One region of the Bradyrhizobium sp. S3.3.6 genome, then DNA from elsewhere that is predicted to be linked to it. Evidence: predicted binding sites of a transcription regulator. Region 1 holds the regulator's gene; the other holds the start of a gene.

Region 1 (8,802 bases):
CGTGGGGCGACAGGCCGAGCTGGTGCGGCTGTTGCTCCAGAAATAGCTGCGTCCGCGCGTATGCGCATCCGTTTTGCCTCAACGGCCACAGTCGGCTAGAACGCTGGCCGCGACCTGATTGTCGCGTTGCCCAAGCAGGAGCTTTCAGCCGTGGCCCTCATGCCGGTTTCCGATGCGCTTGCCGCGGTGCTCGCCGGTGCGGAGCCGCTGGCTGAAGAGATGGTTGCGCTCGATGAGGCTTGGCACCGGGTGCTGGCGCGCGATCTCGCCGCACGGCGCACGCAGCCACCGCAGGCGATGTCGGCGATGGACGGCTATGCCGTCCGCGCGGCCGATGCAGCCAGGGTCGATGCGCAGCTCAATATCATCGGCGAGGTCGCTGCCGGCCGGCCGTTTGCAGGAACTGTCGGTGCCGGCGAAGCCGTCCGGATCTTCACCGGTGGCGTCGTTCCCGACGGCGCCGATGCGGTCGTGATCCAGGAGGACACCGTCGCCGACGGCAAGCGCATCGCGATCAAGGAAGCCGCCGTCGCCGGGCGGCACATCCGCCCGGCCGGCATCGACTTCCGCGAGGGTGACGTGCTCCTGCGCAAGGGCGCCCGGCTGACCGAGCGCGACCTCGCGCTTGCCGCCGGCATGAATCACCCGCAGTTGGCGGTCCGCCGCCGTCCGAAGGTCGCGATTCTCGCAACCGGCGACGAGCTGGTGATGCCGGGTACGACGCCCGGTCATGGCCAGATTGTCTATTCCAACGGCTATGCCCTGCATGCGCTCGCCCGCAGCGAGGGGGCCGACACCATCGACCTCGGGATTGCCGCCGACACGCTTGCCGCCACCACCGCCGGCATCCGCCGCGCCCGCGATTCCGGCGCCGACATCCTGATCACGACGGGCGGCGCCTCGGTCGGCGACCACGATCTGGTGCAGCAGGCGCTCCGCGACGAGGGCACCTCGATGGCGTTCTGGAAGATCGCGATGCGGCCGGGCAAGCCGATGATGAACGGGCAGCTCGGGGCGATGCGCGTAATCGGCCTGCCCGGCAATCCCGTGTCATCCTACGTTTGCGGCTTCCTGTTCATGGTGCCGCTGATTCGTGCGTTGTCGGGCCGTTCGATGGTTCATCACCGCCGCGAACGCGCCGTGCTCGGCCGCGACGTCGGCGCCAATGACCAGCGCGAGGACTATCTGCGCGCCCGCCTGGATGTGCGTGATGACGGCACGCTGATCGCCCTTCCCGTCAATCACCAGGACTCCTCGCTGCTTGCGAATCTCGCTGCGGCACAGGCACTTCTCGTGCGCGCACCGTTCGCACCGAGGGCCGAAGCGGGAGCGCCCTGCGAGGTGCTGCGACTGCCCGTCTGAGCGCATTGTTCGCATGCGTTCCGCGAACTTTGTCGCGTTCACGGTAAATTAAGCAGTTGCGGAACAAGTATCGAACATATAGTGTCCGTTCATGATTTGTTTCGAGCATGTAGCGGCTTATTGCTGACTTCAGCGTCTCGGAATCGAACGACATCAACCGGGGGATTTTGGTCGAGATGTTAACGCGCAAACAGTACGAGCTCCTGCGGTTCATCAGTGAACGTCTGAAGGAAAGCGGCGTGCCGCCCTCCTTCGACGAGATGAAGGACGCGCTCGATCTGCGCTCAAAATCAGGCATCCATCGCCTGATCACTGCGCTCGAGGAGCGCGGCTTCATCCGCCGCCTGCCCAACCGCGCCCGCGCCATCGAGGTGATCAAGCTGCCTGAGCTCCAGGCCGCCGCTGGCAGCCGCCGCGGCTTCACGCCGAGCGTCATCGAGGGCAATCTCGGCAAGGTGCGCCCGGCGTCGAGCCTGCCGGCCGACGAGGGTGAGCGTCCAGTCGCAGTGCCCGTGATGGGCCGGATCGCGGCCGGCACGCCGATCGAGGCTTTGCAAACCCGCAGCCACACCATCAGCGTCCCGCCCGACATGCTCGGCTCGGGCGAGCATTACGCGCTCGAAGTGCGCGGCGACTCCATGGTGGAGGCCGGCATTCTCGATGGCGACATGGCGCTGATCCAGCGCAACGAGAGCGCCGATACCGGCGACATCGTGGTCGCCCTGATCGACGACGAGGAAGCGACACTCAAGCGTTTCCGCCGTCGCGGCGCCTCGATCGCGCTCGAGCCGGCCAACGCGGCCTATGAGGTTCGCATCCTGCCGCCCAACCGGGTCAAGATCCAGGGCAAGCTGATCGGGCTGTACCGGAAGTACTGATCGCGTCGCTATCGGCGAGCGCAATCAACGATTGGAGCGGACGATTGTCCGCTCCGGCTGGGTAGTCTTTCTGGTTTTGCACAGATTATCCGGCCCCTTCTCCAGCGCTACATCCTCGGCACGCCGCAACGAAGCACGCATTGCTTCGCAGGGCCTTTGCCAGACCGAGGAGACCAACATGCGCAAGATCATTTTGAGCACCGTCACGATGACGCTGATCGCAGTATCAGCGTCGCAGGCCTTAGTGTCGCAAGCCTTGGGCTCGCAAGCCTTGGGGTCGCAAGCCTTGGGGTCGCAAGCCTTGGCTGCGCAGCCGCAGCACCACGCTCGCAAAGCACCGCGCGCAACGACCGAGCAATTCCGCAATGCCCGTAACGCCGTCGCGCAGCCGGCTTGGCAATATTCGGGCTGGTCAGCGCCAGCCGGCCGCTGAAGCAACGCGCTCACCGAATGCGCGGGAGCAGGCTTTGTTCCTCGTGCATTTGAAAAAGATAATGTGATCGCGCTCTGCTGATGCGAGCCGCAGATTTGCCCACAAACAAGCATAAGATGAGCTTCCACTCTGATAGGGGCCTGCGCCTCCGAGACAGAGGCGCGGGTGCTCTATCCTGATTGAGGAGCACCCGATGTGTGACTATAGCCTGCATGCCGTCGCGACGCGTCCCGCAGAAGTTGGCGAGACGATCGTCACGACAACGTTCCGCGGCACCTCGACGCGCGGCTTCGCCTCCGAAGCCGACATGTCCGTCGCGGTTTGCCTGCTGCCGGGAACGGAGCTCGCCTTCGCCGACAACGTCCGCTACGACAATCGCTGGATCTGGACGCGCACCATCAACTCGCGCGTCGGCAAGTTCGGCAAGGTCGATCCGCACATTCCCGACCGCCATCACGACGCGATCGAATTCCCCGACGGCAAATACGTGCTGGTGACGCAGCTGGTCGAAGGCCAGCGCGCAACCGTGCTGCAACTGCCCGTGACCCAGCCGCTCGGCGAGCGCGAGCACAAGCCGCAGGTCGCCGACAGCCGCTCCACGTCCCCGCGCCTGCCGATCGGCTAAGCCGTCGATCTCAGTCATCGGCCTGCAGGTCGGTGTCAGACGGCGTTGCGTCTTTGGAGCGCGGAGCTGCCGACCGCGGCATGAGGGTCTGTTCGAAATCTCCATCGCCGGCCGCCGCCGGCGACCAGGGGCGGTTTGCGCCCCTCGCCTTTACCGCCTGAATCGCAAAGCCGTCGCCACGCGGCGTCAGCGCCAGCGCGCCCTGACGCACGAGACGTGGCCGATCGACCACCATCGCACCACAATCCGGCGGCGCGGGCCTTGCCGTCACCACCAGTGCCGCGCGGCTGCAATCGTCTCCCAGCGCGTCAATGCGCAACGCCAGCGCAACGATGCGTCCGTCGGCAAGCGGCGTCACGCAGCCTGACTCGTCGCACGACACACCATCGGCAAGCGCGACGCTGCCGGGATCGCGAGAGTCGGCATCGGCCGCGAGCCACTCCTTGAGCAGAAAGCTGTCCTTGCTCGTCCTGATCAGGTGCAGCTGCCCGTCCCTGCCCCGCACGGCAACGCTCTGGCCGTCACCGGCGATAAGGATATCGGGTTGCCGGACCGACAGACCCCAGACGATTGCCGCCACGAGCACGAACGCGCCCGACCAGCGCAGCGGCGTGCGTAGCAGTCCCATCAGGACGAGGCCGAGGCTCGCCGCGATCAGCGGCGCAGTGCCGAAGGCACTGACGTGGCCGATCGCGCCGGGCAGCGCCGCGACCCATCGCGAGACCGCCACCATCCAGTCGATACCGATCCCCATCAACCACCAGAACACCCCGTCGAGCCCGAACGGTGCCGCGAGCAATCCCAACAGCCCGGCCGGCATCACCAGCGCCGAGACCACCGGCATCGCGCCGAGATTGGCAAGCACGCCATAGGGCGTGACGCGATGGAAATGGAAGGCGGCATAGGGCGTGGTCGCAAACCCCGCGATCATCGAGGCCATGAATAGCATCGCGATCTCGCGGCCGCCCCACAGCGCGATGCGCGCGGTTGTCGAGTGATCGGGCGAGGCAAACAGGTTCGGCATACCGATCTGCACCAGCGCCACCAGGCCGAGCGTTGCCGCAAAGGACATCTGGAAGCTCGGATGCACCAGCGCCTCAGGCGCGACCGCAAGCACGATCAGCGCTGCCACCGCCAGCGTGCGAAAGGTGATGGCGCGGCGGTCAACCATGACAGCGATCAGCACCACCGCGGTCATGAAGAACGACCTTTGGGTCGCAACCTCCGCGCCCGAGAGCAGCAGATGGAACGCGGACGCGACCAGCGCCGCGGCGGCCGACCATTTCTTGATTGCGAAGCCGACCGCCAGCCCGGGGATCAGCGCCAGCAGCGCGCGAACCGCGAAGAAGACGACGCCGGCGACGACAGCCATATGGTACCCGGAGATCGACAGAACATGGCCGAGGCCGGAGATGAACATCGCATCGTTGACGGGCGTGGTGATGGCATCGCGGCGGCCGGTCAAAAGCGCAGTCGCGATCGCGCGGTTGTCGCCGTCGAGCGTGGCGCGGATGCGCGCGTCGATCGCATCGCGCAGGCCCTGCATCACCGCCGCATAGCGCAGTTGCAGGCCGCCGGCATCGGGCGGCGCCACGGCCGTGATCGATCCCATCACGAAGCCGGAGGCGCCGATGCCCTGGAAGAACATGTCGCGCGAGAAATCGTAGCTGCCCGGCCGCAACGGCGCGAGCGGCGGCATCAGCCGCGCCTTCAGCTGCACGAAGCTGCCGACATCGGGCGCCGTCCCCTTGCGCACGGAGAGGCGGACGCGCTCCAGCTTCACGTCGCTGCGCTGCGCCTCCATCGCGGTGACGCGCAGCACGAAACGGTCGGTGCGTTCGCGGATGTCGCGGGTCTCGACGAAGCCCGACAGCGACACCGAATAAAGCGGCCTTGCGAGCACCGTGTGGGCGATGCGCGCCGTCTTCCAGGTTGCCATGGCAAAGCCGGCCGCGACCGCCGCGATCATGATCGCCGGCGCAAACCACCGGCTCCGGCGCAACAACACCGCCCCGAGCGCCAGCGCCACCGTCGTCGGGGCAACGACCCACAGCACCGGCTCATGATCGGCCGCGAAATAGAGCGCGATGCCGCAGCCGAAGGCGATCGGCACCCAGGGAAACAGTCGCCCGGCGCCGGCTTCGGCCTTGGCCCATTCGCGAAGCCGCGCGACGATCGCGGGCCAAACGTCAAAGCCCGCCGGCACAAAGCCGCCCGCCGATGCGGTCCGGCCGGTTGGCCAAGTCCCTGCAATCGGCGCGCCGGCGATACCCTGCGAGACCCGTTGCGGCCGACCCGGCTCCGCCATTCCTTAGCAACCCTGCGATACGCGACTGGCGCAGAGGCTACCGGAACGTGCAGCGGTGCGAATAGCGGTACGGATCAGGAACGAAGGGGCCGCAGCCCTACTTTTCCTCTTCCATCGTCACGGCGACATCCGCCTTGGCCGACAGCCGGACCTTGTTGCCCTCGACACCGGCGACGAGCCCCTTGTCGATGAAATGATGATGACCCTTGTGGCTGCCCTCGCCGCTGTCCTTCTTGGTCAGCTTGATGCGATTACCCTCGACCTTGTCGACGGTACCGATGTGGACGCCGTCGGCGCCGATGACTTCCATATGCTCTGCGATGTTCTGCATGGGAGATCCTCAATTGGGGACCCACACAACGCGCAGGGGACGCGTTCGTTGCCTCGCCGGAATGACGATGCCGTGTGCCCCGTCAGATCAACGGCGCGCGTGACGAGGCATGAAGCCGGCGCACCATTTCGCGACGATGGCGGAAACGATCGCGTCGGCTTCTCGGCTCATGCGTGTCTCAGCCTTTGGCGACTTCCTTCGCGAACGTGTCACGCAGGCCGATGGTGCGCGAAAACACCGGCTTGCCTGGCGTCGAGTCCCTGTCGCGCACGAAATAGCCCTGGCGCTCGAACTGCATCGGCTCGGTCGAATTGCTTTCCGCAACCGATGCCTCGATCCGGGCATCAGCGAGGATCTCCAGCGACTGCGGATTGAGGTCGGCCGCGAAATTCGAGGCGTCCGGGCTCGGATTGGCGAACAGCTGGTTGTAGATGCGAATCTCCGCCGGCACCGAACTCGCCGCCGGCAGCCAGTGCATGGTCGCCTTGACCTTGCGGCCATCGGGCGCATTGCCGCCCTTGGTCGCGGGATCGTAGGTGCAGCGCAGCTCCACCACTTCGCCGGCGTCGTTCTTGATCACGCCGGTGCACTTGACGAAATAGGCGTAGCGCAGCCGCACCTCGTTGCCCGGCGACAGGCGGAAGAATTTCTTGGGCGGATTCTCCATGAAGTCGTCCTGCTCAATATAGAGCTCGCGGCCGAACGTGATCTTGCGCGTGCCCGCGCTAGCGTCGTCGGGGTGGTTGATCGCCTCGAGCTCCTCGGTCTGCCCTTCCGGATAGTTCTCGATCACCACCTTGAGCGGCCGCAGCACGCCCATGCGCCGCTGCGACGTGCGATTCAGTTCCTCACGAATGCAGAACTCGAGCATGCCGACATCGACAACGCTGTTGGCCTTGGCCACGCCGATGCGCTTGACGAATTCGCGCAAAGCCGCCGGCGGCACGCCGCGGCGGCGCATCCCCGCCATGGTCGGCATGCGCGGATCGTCCCAGCCGGCGACATGACCGTCGCGGACGAGCTGGGTCAGCACACGCTTGGACAGCAGCGTGTAGGTCAAATTGAGCCGCGCCATTTCGTACTGGTGCGGCTTGGACGGCACCGGCAGCTTCTCGATGAACCAATCGTAAAGTGGCCGGTGGTCCTCGAACTCCAGCGTGCAGATCGAATGGGTGATGCCCTCGATCGCGTCCGACTGGCCGTGGGCATAGTCGTAGCTCGGATAGATGCTCCACTTGGTCCCGGTGCGCGGATGATGCGCATGCAGGATCCGATACAGCACCGGATCACGGAGATTGATGTTGCCCGAGGACATGTCGATCTTGGCCCGCAGCACGCGCGCGCCGTTGGGGAATTCGCCGGCCTTCATGCGGCGGAACAGGTCGAGATTTTCGTCGACGCTGCGGTCACGGAACGGCGAGTTCTTGCCCGGCTCGGTCAACGTGCCGCGCGAAGTGCGGATCTGCTCCTGGGTCTGATCGTCAACATAGGCCAAGCCATCGCGGATCAGCTTCTCCGCCCATTCGTACAGGCGGTCGAAATAGTCCGAGGCGAAAAACAGGTTCTTGCCCCAGTCGAAGCCGAGCCAGCGCACGTCGGCCTGGATGGCATCGATATATTCCTGCTCTTCCTTGACCGGATTGGTGTCGTCGAAGCGCAGATGGCAGCGGCCCGGAAATTCCTGGGCGATACCGAAATTGAGGGCGATCGACTTGGCGTGGCCGATATGCAGGTAGCCGTTCGGCTCCGGCGGGAACCGGGTCACGATCTCCTTGTACTTGGCCTGATCGAGGTCGGCCTGGATGATGTCACGAATGAAATCGCGCCCAACCTCAGTCGCCACCAGTTCTGTCATTACGAAAATCCTGTAGGGAAATCAGCGGTCCTTCTGCCAAATTTGCTTGGCTGAGCCAAGGGTTTAAGCAAGGCCTTAAGCGGTCCGCTGCCGGGCTTTAGTTATGCTCCGGTCCTGTTATATACCACCGCCTCCCATGCATAGGCCCTGCCACGAATGACCAATTCCGTCGTCACCCGCTTCGCTCCCTCCCCGACCGGCTTCCTCCATATCGGGGGTGCCCGCACGGCGCTGTTCAACTGGCTCTATGCGAAGAAGCACGGCGGCAAGATGCTGCTCCGGATCGAGGACACCGACCGGGAGCGCTCTACCGAGGCTGCGATTGGCGCGATTCTGGACGGGCTGAAATGGCTGGAGCTCGGCTGGGATGGCGACGTCATCTACCAGTTCAGCCGCGCCGCCCGTCACCGCGAGGTCGCCGAGCAGTTGCTGGCGGACGGCAAGGCCTATCGCTGCTACGCCACCGCCGAGGAGCTCACCGCCATGCGCGAGAAGGCGCGCGCAGAGGGCCGCACCCGTCTCTATGACGGCCTATGGCGCGACCGCGACCCGGCGACGGCACCGTCGGACGTCAAGCCGACCATCCGCCTGCGCGCGCCGCAGACCGGCGAGACCGTGATCGAGGACCAGGTCCAGGGCCGCGTGGTCTGGCAGAACGAGAACCTCGACGATCTCGTCCTGCTGCGCGGTGATGGCAACCCGACCTACATGCTCGCAGTGGTCGTGGACGACCACGACATGGGCGTCACCCACGTCATTCGCGGCGACGACCATCTGATCAACGCCGCGCGCCAGAAGCAGATCTACGATGCGATGGGCTGGGCACTGCCGAGCATGTCTCACATCCCCCTGATCCACGGTCCGGACGGCTCAAAGCTGTCCAAGCGGCACGGTGCGCTCGGCGTCGATGCCTACCGCGCCATGGGCTACCTCCCGGCCGCGCTCCGCAACTACCTCGTCCGCCTCGGCTGGAGCCATGGCGACCAGGAGATCTTCTCGACCGAGGAGAT
Region 2 (8,802 bases), on a different contig from region 1:
CCTGGATCTCGACGTCGTACCTGATCGGCGAGATCATCGTGATCCCGCTGACCGACTATCTGTCGCGGGTGTTCTCGTTCCGGAACGTCATGCTGGGCTTCGCGACGCTGTTTGCGGCCTTCTCGGTCGCATGTGCGTTTGCCCATGACCTGACCTCTATGATCGCGATGCGCGGTTTTCAGGGTTTCTTCGGCGGCGTGCTGATCCCCATGGCCTTCACGCTGGTCTTCACCAAGCTGCCGAAGGGCCAGCAGCCGATCGGCCTTGCCATGTTCTCGCTCGCGGTGACCTTTGCGCCTGCGATCGGCCCGACCATCGGCGGCTATCTCACAGAAAATTACGGCTGGCAGACCATCTTCTTCGTCAACGTGCTGCCCACTGCGGTCATGGTGGCGATCCTGTTCGCGACCCTGGAGCGCCAGCCCATGAATCTCGCCCTGCTGCGCGAGGGCGACTGGTTCGGCATCGCTACCATGGCAGTCGGCCTGGCTTCGCTGCAGGCCGTGCTCGAGGAGGGCAACAAGGACGACTGGTTCGGTTCGCCCTTCATCGTGCGGCTCGCCGTCATCGCCGCCGTCAGCCTGTCGCTGTTTATTTATATCGAGCTCGTGGTCGAGAAGCCGCTGCTCCGCCTGCGTCTGTTGACACAGTGGAATTTTGGCGTCGGCACCATCGCCGCGGTGTTCCTCGGCTTCGCGCTGTTCGGCTCGGTCTATCTGCTGCCGGCCTATCTCGGCCAGGTGCAGGGCTACAATGCCGAGCAGATCGGCAACGTGCTGGCCTGGACCGGCCTGCCGCAGCTGCTGCTGATTCCACTGGTGCCGAAGCTGATGCAGCGGTTCGACACCCGCTACATCGCAGCGGTCGGCCTGCTGCTGTTCGCCGCCAGCTCCTTCATGAACATCACGATGTCGCTCGATTACTCAGGCGATCAGTTCTTCATCCCCAACGTCGTGCGCGCCGTGGGCCAGGCCCTCACCTTGGCGCCGCTGTCTGCGCTCAGCCTCGGCAGCGTCGCGCCGCAGGATGCGCCCGCCGCCTCCGGCATCTCCAACATGATGCGCAATCTCGGCGGCGCCATCGGCACAGCCGTGCTCGCCACCATCGTCACCAAGCGCGAGCAGTTCCACTCCAACATCATCGGCCATTCCGTCACGCTCGGCCGTGAGGAGGTCCGCGCCCGCATCGCCCAGACGACCGATTACTTCATGGCGCACGGCGTGCCCGACCCCAACGCCGCACGCGAGCAGGCCATCATCGCGCTCGGCAAGACCGTGAAACGCCAGGCGCTGGTGATGGGCTTCTCCGACACCTTTGCGGTGATCGGCGTGGTGCTGGTGCTGGCCGCAATCGCAGTGCTGCTGACGCGGCGGGTGAAGGCGACCGGCGGGGGCGGTGCCCATTAAGGGTTCGCCCGTCGATTGCAATTTGCCGCGGCCGTCACGCTTGACGGCCGCTTCTTTTTGTGTTCCCTATTCGTTCCGTTCAATCATAGATTGTTCCGGAGGCCTTTGGTGATGAATAGTATGCGTGGCAAAACCCAGCCGACCCAACTCGTCATTCATAGTGACGAGGACACGCCGGACCAATTCGTGATGGATCTGCTCCGTCAGGTTTTCGGCAAATCGGAGCGTGAAGCGGCTGCGCTAATCACCCAGATCGAACAGAAGGAAAAGGGAGTTTGCGGCCCTTACCCGCAACCCGTCGCCGAGGCTCTTCTCAAGTCCGCGCAAAAATCCATCACACTGGCCGGCCACAAACTGCAGGTCACGCTCGAGGCGATCAAGACTCCTTGCGAACTCTGCGGCAAGCCCGAGGGACAGACGGACGTTCGGATCGGCAATCGCACAATCTCGCTTTGCAGCGAATGCTTGCGTGCAGCGGATGAGCCCGCAAGCGGACAGGAAGAGAATTTCGAGTTTGCTTGCGACGTCCTTGACTGGCACTTTGCCGGCACTGCGCGCAGCAAACTCGTGACCACGATCCGCCAATTTCCCGGCCACATGCGGGTCGATGTCCAGGCCGCGATCGACCGGCTCTTCGGCAAAGCCATCCGGTTGTTCGGGCTGAACGAGGAGCAGCGCTACGAAACGCTGTCGATTTCGCGCCTTCTCAAGAGCGGCCGCTATGCGGTCGCGATCGCCCCGCTGCAATATTCCGACGTCGACGTCGGCGAGAAGAGCCCGGTCAAGTGTCTGGATAACGGACTGTGGCTGTGCCAGCAGGACGGTCTCCGTTATGCGGTGTTGCTCTGCGCACACCGCGAATACAGCCGCGAGCCGGGAATTCGGATCGAGATCCTGGTGCCGTCAGGCACCGCAGGCGCAGCCCTGGTCCAGCAGTGCTTCAGCGAGCTGGAAGAGGCCGTGCAGGCCGCACGAACCTATCGCGGCAAGATCCTCTCGCTCGATGCCGACTCCGACTATCGCGGTCGCTCGCGCGGCATCACCGTGCACCGATTGCCAGAGGTCGCGCGCAACGATGTGATCCTGCCCGAGCAGACCCTGCGGCTACTCGATCGCAACGTGCTGACTTTCGTCGGCACGCGCGATCAATTGCGCCGGCTTGGCCAGTCCACCCGGAAGGGCATCCTGCTGTATGGCCCACCGGGCACCGGCAAAACCCACACGATCCGCTATCTCGCGACGCATTTGCCCGGTCATACGACGCTGATCATCACCGCGGAGCAGATCGGCTTGCTCGGCGCCTATATGAGCCTGGCGCGCCTGCTGCAGCCATCGATGGTGGTGATCGAGGACGTCGATCTCATTGCCCGCGATCGCGACGACATGGAGCCGTGTGAAGAATCGATGCTGAACAAGCTGCTCAACGAGATGGACGGACTGAAGGAGGATGCAGACATCCTGTTCGTCCTGACCACCAACCGGCCAGAGGACCTCGAAGGCGCGCTCGCCGGCCGCCCGGGCCGGATCGATCAGGCGATCGAAGTGCCGCTCCCTGACGAGCAGGGCCGCGGCAAGCTGGTCCGGCTCTACGGCAAGGGGCTGCCGCTCGACGATGCGGTCATCACGGAGGCGGCACGCCGCAGCGAGGGCACGAGTTGCGCATTCATCAAGGAATTAATGCGACGGCTGGCCCAGGCGAGCCTGGCGCGCGATGGCGGCAACTCGGTAACGTCAGCCGATATCGACGAGGCGCTCGACGACATGCTGTTCTCCGGCGGTCGGCTCAATGCGCAATTGCTTGGCGGCGCACAGGCGATGGCGGCGGGGTGATTCCACCGCCATCGCGCTCAGCACGCATTGTCCCTAAGGCGCGCAGGTGAAGCTCGCCGCCTCCGTCACGGGGCCGGACTTGTAGTGCGGCCAGGCCGGCCAGCGGCACAGCGGCATCGCGCGTGTGACCGCAAATAACGGCGCCTCGACCTTCTGCTCGGTGACTTCGAGATCGCCGGGCGCCGTGCCCTTCTCGACCCAATCGACCAGCGCGCTCAGCATGTCGACATTGGCGGGCGCGCCGGAGCCGACATGGTCGACACCGGGCGCGGTGTAGAGCCGTGCGAACTCGGCGGTCTCCGATTTGCCGAGCTTGCGCTCGACGCTCTCGAAATAGCGGATGCCGGCATAGGGGCTCTGCGCGTAGTCCGCCATATGCTCGAGCATGATCAGCCGGCCGCCGCGGGCACGGAAGCGGCTGAGATCGGGATTGGTCGAATCCATCAGGCTCGACACCTCGAGCAGCCGCGCCTTGTGGTCCTCCACCTTGTAGGTGGTGACGTCGAGCTTGGGATCGCGCGCGAACACGTATTGAATGCCGCCGGCACCATAGATCCAGGCGATGCCGTTGTTGGGCGCGGGCGGCTGCGCCGGCGGCGCGGCGCCGAGCCACCACGCCATCCAGCCGCCGGTCGGTCCGATCGCCGGCGTATCCTCACCCGACACGCCCCAGCCTGGATAATCGTCGAGACCATTGGCGAGCGTGAACGGGAATTTGTAGGTGGCGTGCAGCGTGTCGACCGCCTTGATCTGCGCGTCGGTGAGGCACTGATCGCCGCTCTTGCCTTCGGCGCAGCGCAACGTCTCGACCTGGAAGGCTGCCTTGCAGCCCACGGGGTCCTGCACCAGCGCATCTTCGGATCCGTCGGCCTTGTCGCAGGCCGCTCGCACGGCATCGCCCACGAGCTTGACCTGCGCCGGATTGATCCAGCCCTCGCCCATGGTGACGATGCCGGAACGGGTGCCCGCATGCTGCAGTCCAACCCAGTTGATGACGGGCACGCGCGCGAAGATCCCGTCGAAATCGTCGGGATAACGCTGCGCCATCGTCAGGCCCTCGCGGCCGCCTTCGGACGAGCCCATGAAGTACATCTTGTCCGGCTTCTTGCCGTAAGCGCGCTGCATCAGCGTAACAGCGGCGTCGCGCACCTTCTTGTAAGCGCGGTGGGCGAAATTTTCGAACGCCTCGTCGTTGAGCGCGAACAGCTGCGGCGGCTCGCCCGGTCTGGACTCATGACCGGAGTCGGTGCCGTAGGTGACGAAGCCGCGCGCGAGCGGCGACGGCTTGTCGAAGGGATAGGCCGGCGGTAAACCGAGACCGGTGATCAGCACGCCGTTGAAGCCACCGCCGCCATATTGCACCGAGCGCCCGTTCCATTCGACCGGGAGGTTGACCTGGAACTTGATTGGCGGCGCCTTGGGATCGACCGGGTCGATATGGCCGAGCACCTTGCAAAAGGCGGGACTGGCCGGCGTGATGCGTCCCGACGGCGTCGGTCCGCGCTCGGCGATGGCGAGCTGAGACGGTGTCTGCAACGTCGCGGTATCGATCTTGACGGCGTCGGTGCCGCCGGCGAGACCTTTACAGACGGTATCCGCATCCTCGGCCAGTGTCGCCGCGAACGCGCCGGTCGCGCTCAGCGCTGCCGCAATCCCCACCAGCCATGCACACGGCCTTGCCCTTGTTAACGTCATCGTTTCCACCCGGCTTTCTCGGTTTTTGCGTCCGACAGTTGGCCGCATTCAACGCAACCTTGGTGCCTGCGTCAATCGCTTCAGAACGATCCAAGGGCGCTGCCCAGCGCAATCACAGCCACCAGCGCCAGCAGCGACGTCACGATGCCCACCATCACAATGTCCAGATAGCTGTCGCGATGGGTCAGGCCGCAGATCGCGAGCAGGCTGACCACCGCACCATTGTGCGGCAGGATGTCCAGCGTCCCCGAACCGATCACTGCAACACGATGCATCAGCGCGAGGTCGATGCCGGTGCGCGCGGCGAGATCGACATAGGTCTGGCCTAGCGCGTCGAGCGCGATCGTCAGGCCGCCCGACGCCGAGCCGGTCAGCGCTGCCAGGATATTGGTCGCGACCGCGAGCGAGACCAGCGGACCGCCTTCGATCGCGAGCACCCATTCGCGCACCAGCGCGAATGCTGGCAGCGAGGCGATAACCGCGCCAAATCCGACGAGGCTCGCGACACTGAACGCCGGCAGCACCGACGCATTGGCCCCGGCGTCCATGGTTTGCCGCAATGCCGGCAGCCGCGCCCAGTTCAGCGCGATGGTCGTGACGATCGCCGCTGCCAGCGCGACCGCGACCGACCACACGCCCGCAACAGCGGCAAGCGACGTTCCGCCAAAACGCTGCTCGGCGAGATAAGAGACGTCGAGCCGCGGCAGCACCACGAGCGACATCACGAGATTGACGACCACGACGACGACCAGCGGCAGGACGGCACTCAGGGCCGGCGACGGCTCGCCGCTGCGATGGCCATGCTGCATTTCCGCCGGATCGAACTCCCGTGCCGTCGTCGCACGCTCGCGGACGAGCTCGTCGGCGGCGGCTCGCTCGGTCACATCCTCGACGTCATCGCCATAGCCTTCTCCGACGCGGCGAGCCTTGGCTTCGGCGCGATGCAGCCACCACAATCCCGTGCCGAGCATGATGAGGGAGGCGACGATGCCCAGGCCCGGCGCGGCGAAGGGCGTCGTGCCGAAGAACGGCATCGGGATCGCATTCTGGATCGACGGCGTGCCCGGCAAGGCCGACATGGTGAAGGTCGACGTCCCCAACACGATAGCGGCCGGAATCAGCCGGCGCGGAATCGCGGCGGCACGAAACAGCGAACGAGCCATCGGCACGATGACGAAGAACGCGACGAACAGGCTGACACCGCCATAGGTAACCAGCGCACCGGCCAGCACCACCGCCAGGATCACGCGCCGCTCGCCAAGACGTTTCGCCATGAAGGCGGCGACCGACGTGACCGCGCCGCTGTCATCCATCAGCTTGCCGAAGAGGGCGCCGAGCAGGAAGATCGGGAAAAACTGCGCGAGAAATCCCGCCGCGTTCACCATGAAGACCTGAGTGAGGTTCGCAAGCAGCGGCTCGCCGCCGAACAGTGCAGCAACGAGCGCTGCGAGCGGCGCAAGCAGCAGCACGCTCCAGCCGCGAAAGGCAAACAGCACGAGCAGGCCCAGCCCGACGAAGAGGCCAAGAAGCCCCATGCCTCAGCACTCCGCCAGAAGCACATCGAGATCGGCGGTCGATTGCCGGCCGATATCCGCACCGTGTTCGGCCAGGAACACATCCGCGGCGATGCGCCCCTCGGCACGCAGCATCGAGACGAACTCCCATTCCGCATTGAGCTTGGACGATGCGCCGAACTTCGCCAGCATGTCGCTCTTGATCCGATGCGTCCGCATTTTCGCCCAGCGCGCGCCCTCGCCGCTGCCGGGATCCGCCGCCTGGCGCAGCAGCGCGATCATCCGCAGCTCCTTCATCAGCGGTGAGTTGAAGGAGATTTCGTTGACACGGTTGAGGATCTCCGCGGCGGTCCGCGGCTGCTCCAGCCGCTCCGTCGGATTGATCTGAACGAGAATAGTGTCGTGCGCGTCGCTCTCGCGCACCAGCGGCGTGATGGTCGGGTTGCCGGCATAGCCGCCATCCCAGTAGGGCTCGCCATCGATCTCGATCGCACGGAACATGGTCGGCAGGCAGGCCGAGGCCAGCAGCACATCTGCCGTGATCTCGGCGTTGCGGAAGATGCGGCCGCGACCGGTGCGCACCCGCGTTGCAGTGACGAAGAGCTGGATCGGCGAGCGCGCCAGCCGCTCGAAATCGATGCTCTCGGCCAGCACCGCACGCAACGGATTGTAGCCGGTCGGATTGAGATCGTAGGGCGACAGCACCCGCGACATCAGGTCGGTGAGGATGTAGAAGGGCGAGGTATCGAGCGTCCAGCGCCCCATCAGCCGATCGAGCGGCGAACGCTGCAGCGGGCTGAAGGCCGCGGCCTTCGCGACACGGCGCCAATATTGTTCTAAGGCATCACGCGCGCCCTCGGCGCCGCCCGCCGTCCAGCCATCCGCCAGCACCGCCGCGTTCATCGCGCCTGCGGAGGTTCCGGAGATCGCGGCGATGCTGAGCCACTTTTCCTCCAGCAGGCGGTCGAGTACGCCCCAGGAGAAGGCGCCGTGCGAACCGCCGCCCTGAAGCGCGAGATCAATCAGTACGGCGTCCCGTTCCATGGCGGACACTCACGCAACTGAAGCTCAAATTCGACGCGATTTGTAACACGCCGAAGATGAGAGCAGTGTAGAGAGCAGTGGCCGCAAGATGCAACTGGAACGTAGGCCGCTCGCCGCCTAATGCTCGAATACCAGCCGTGCGCCGATCGTGCCTTCGAGCGCACGGATTTGCGCCAGCAGCGCGCCTGATTCCTCGCCGCCGAGATCGGCGTCCAGCACGACATAGCCGAGGTCGCCGGCCGTCTCCAGATATTGCGCAGCGATGTTGATGTCGCGCTGGAGGAAAACCTCGTTCAGCCGGCGCAGCATGCCCGGCACGTTGCGATGGACGTGGCTGAAACGCACGCCGGAGGGACGCAAATGCAGCTGCACCTCCGGGAAGTTCACCGCCCCCATGGTCGATCCCGTGATGAAATAGTCGACCAGCTTGCGTGCCACCTCGCCGCCGATGCGCTCCTGCGCCTCTTCGGTCGAGCCGCCGACATGCGGCGTGAGGATGACATTGCCGAGGCCCTGCACGGGGCTCTTGAAGCGTTCCGCGTTCGAGGACGGCTCAACCGGGAACACGTCGATGGCGGCACCGGCGATGTGGCCGTCACGCAGCGCGCCTGCGAGCGCGTCGAGATCGACCACCGTGCCGCGGCTGTTGTTGATCAGGAACGAGCCCGGCTTCATCGCCCGCAGTTCCTTCTCGCCGATCATGCCGGCTGTCTCCGGCGTCTCCGGCACGTGCAGGCTGACCACGTCGCTCTGCGCCAGCAGCTCTTCCAGCTTCTCGACCGGCTCGGTGTTGCCGTGGCGGAGCTTGTCGGTGCGATCGTAATAGATCACCCGCATGCCCATGGCTTCCGCGAGCGTCGAGAGCTGCGAGCCGATATTGCCGTAGCCGATGATGCCGAGCGTACGTCCCCGCACCTCGCGGCTGCCGGCCGCCGATTTTTCCCAGCCGCCCTCATGCGCCGACACCGAGCGCGGAAAGATCTGCCGCAGCAGCATCACGATCTCGCCGATGACGAGCTCGGCGACGCTGCGCGTGTTGGAGAACGGTGCGTTGAACACGGGAATGCCGCGCTTGCGCGCTGCCGGCAGATCGACCTGGTTGGTGCCGACGCTGAAGCAGCCGATTGCGAGCAGCCCGTCGGCGGCTTCCAGCACCTCGTCGGTGATCTGGGTGCGGGAGCGGATGCCGAGCAGCGAGACACCCTTGAGCGCCCGGCGCAGCGCCTCGCCGTCCAATGCCTTGGTCAGGCGCTCGACATTCGTGAAGCCCGCGCTCTTGAACAGATCCACGGCGCTGTCATTGACACCTTCAA

Evidence for each region. The regulator LexA, encoded in region 1, represses DNA repair genes until DNA is damaged. The targets are predictions, from matches to a motif close to TGTTCNNNNTGTGTTCNG.
Region 2: ABID59_RS16585 (ATP-dependent Clp protease adaptor ClpS) is a predicted target of LexA. The motif match lies at 1,467-1,484, and genes of this name have one in related genera.

Annotation. Positions count from the first base shown of each region.
Region 1 is NZ_JBEPOT010000002.1:769,903-778,704, forward strand. It holds gene ABID59_RS08305 (helix-turn-helix transcriptional regulator) at 1-46, shown strand, start outside; gene ABID59_RS08310 (molybdopterin molybdotransferase MoeA) at 151-1,362, shown strand; gene lexA (transcriptional repressor LexA) at 1,539-2,240, shown strand; gene ABID59_RS08320 (hypothetical protein) at 2,419-2,673, shown strand; gene ABID59_RS08325 (hypothetical protein) at 2,867-3,298, shown strand; gene ABID59_RS08330 (ComEC/Rec2 family competence protein) at 3,309-5,606, opposite strand; gene ABID59_RS08335 (DUF2171 domain-containing protein) at 5,704-5,937, opposite strand; gene ABID59_RS08340 (glutamine--tRNA ligase/YqeY domain fusion protein) at 6,116-7,792, opposite strand; gene gltX (glutamate--tRNA ligase) at 7,949-8,802, shown strand, end outside.
Region 2 is NZ_JBEPOT010000005.1:23,592-32,393, forward strand. It holds gene ABID59_RS16580 (MDR family MFS transporter) at 1-1,406, shown strand, start outside; gene ABID59_RS16585 (ATP-dependent Clp protease adaptor ClpS) at 1,518-3,236, shown strand; gene ABID59_RS16590 (tannase/feruloyl esterase family alpha/beta hydrolase) at 3,270-4,931, opposite strand; gene ABID59_RS16595 (GntP family permease) at 5,012-6,466, opposite strand; gene ABID59_RS16600 (patatin-like phospholipase family protein) at 6,470-7,489, opposite strand; gene serA (phosphoglycerate dehydrogenase) at 7,607-8,802, opposite strand, start outside.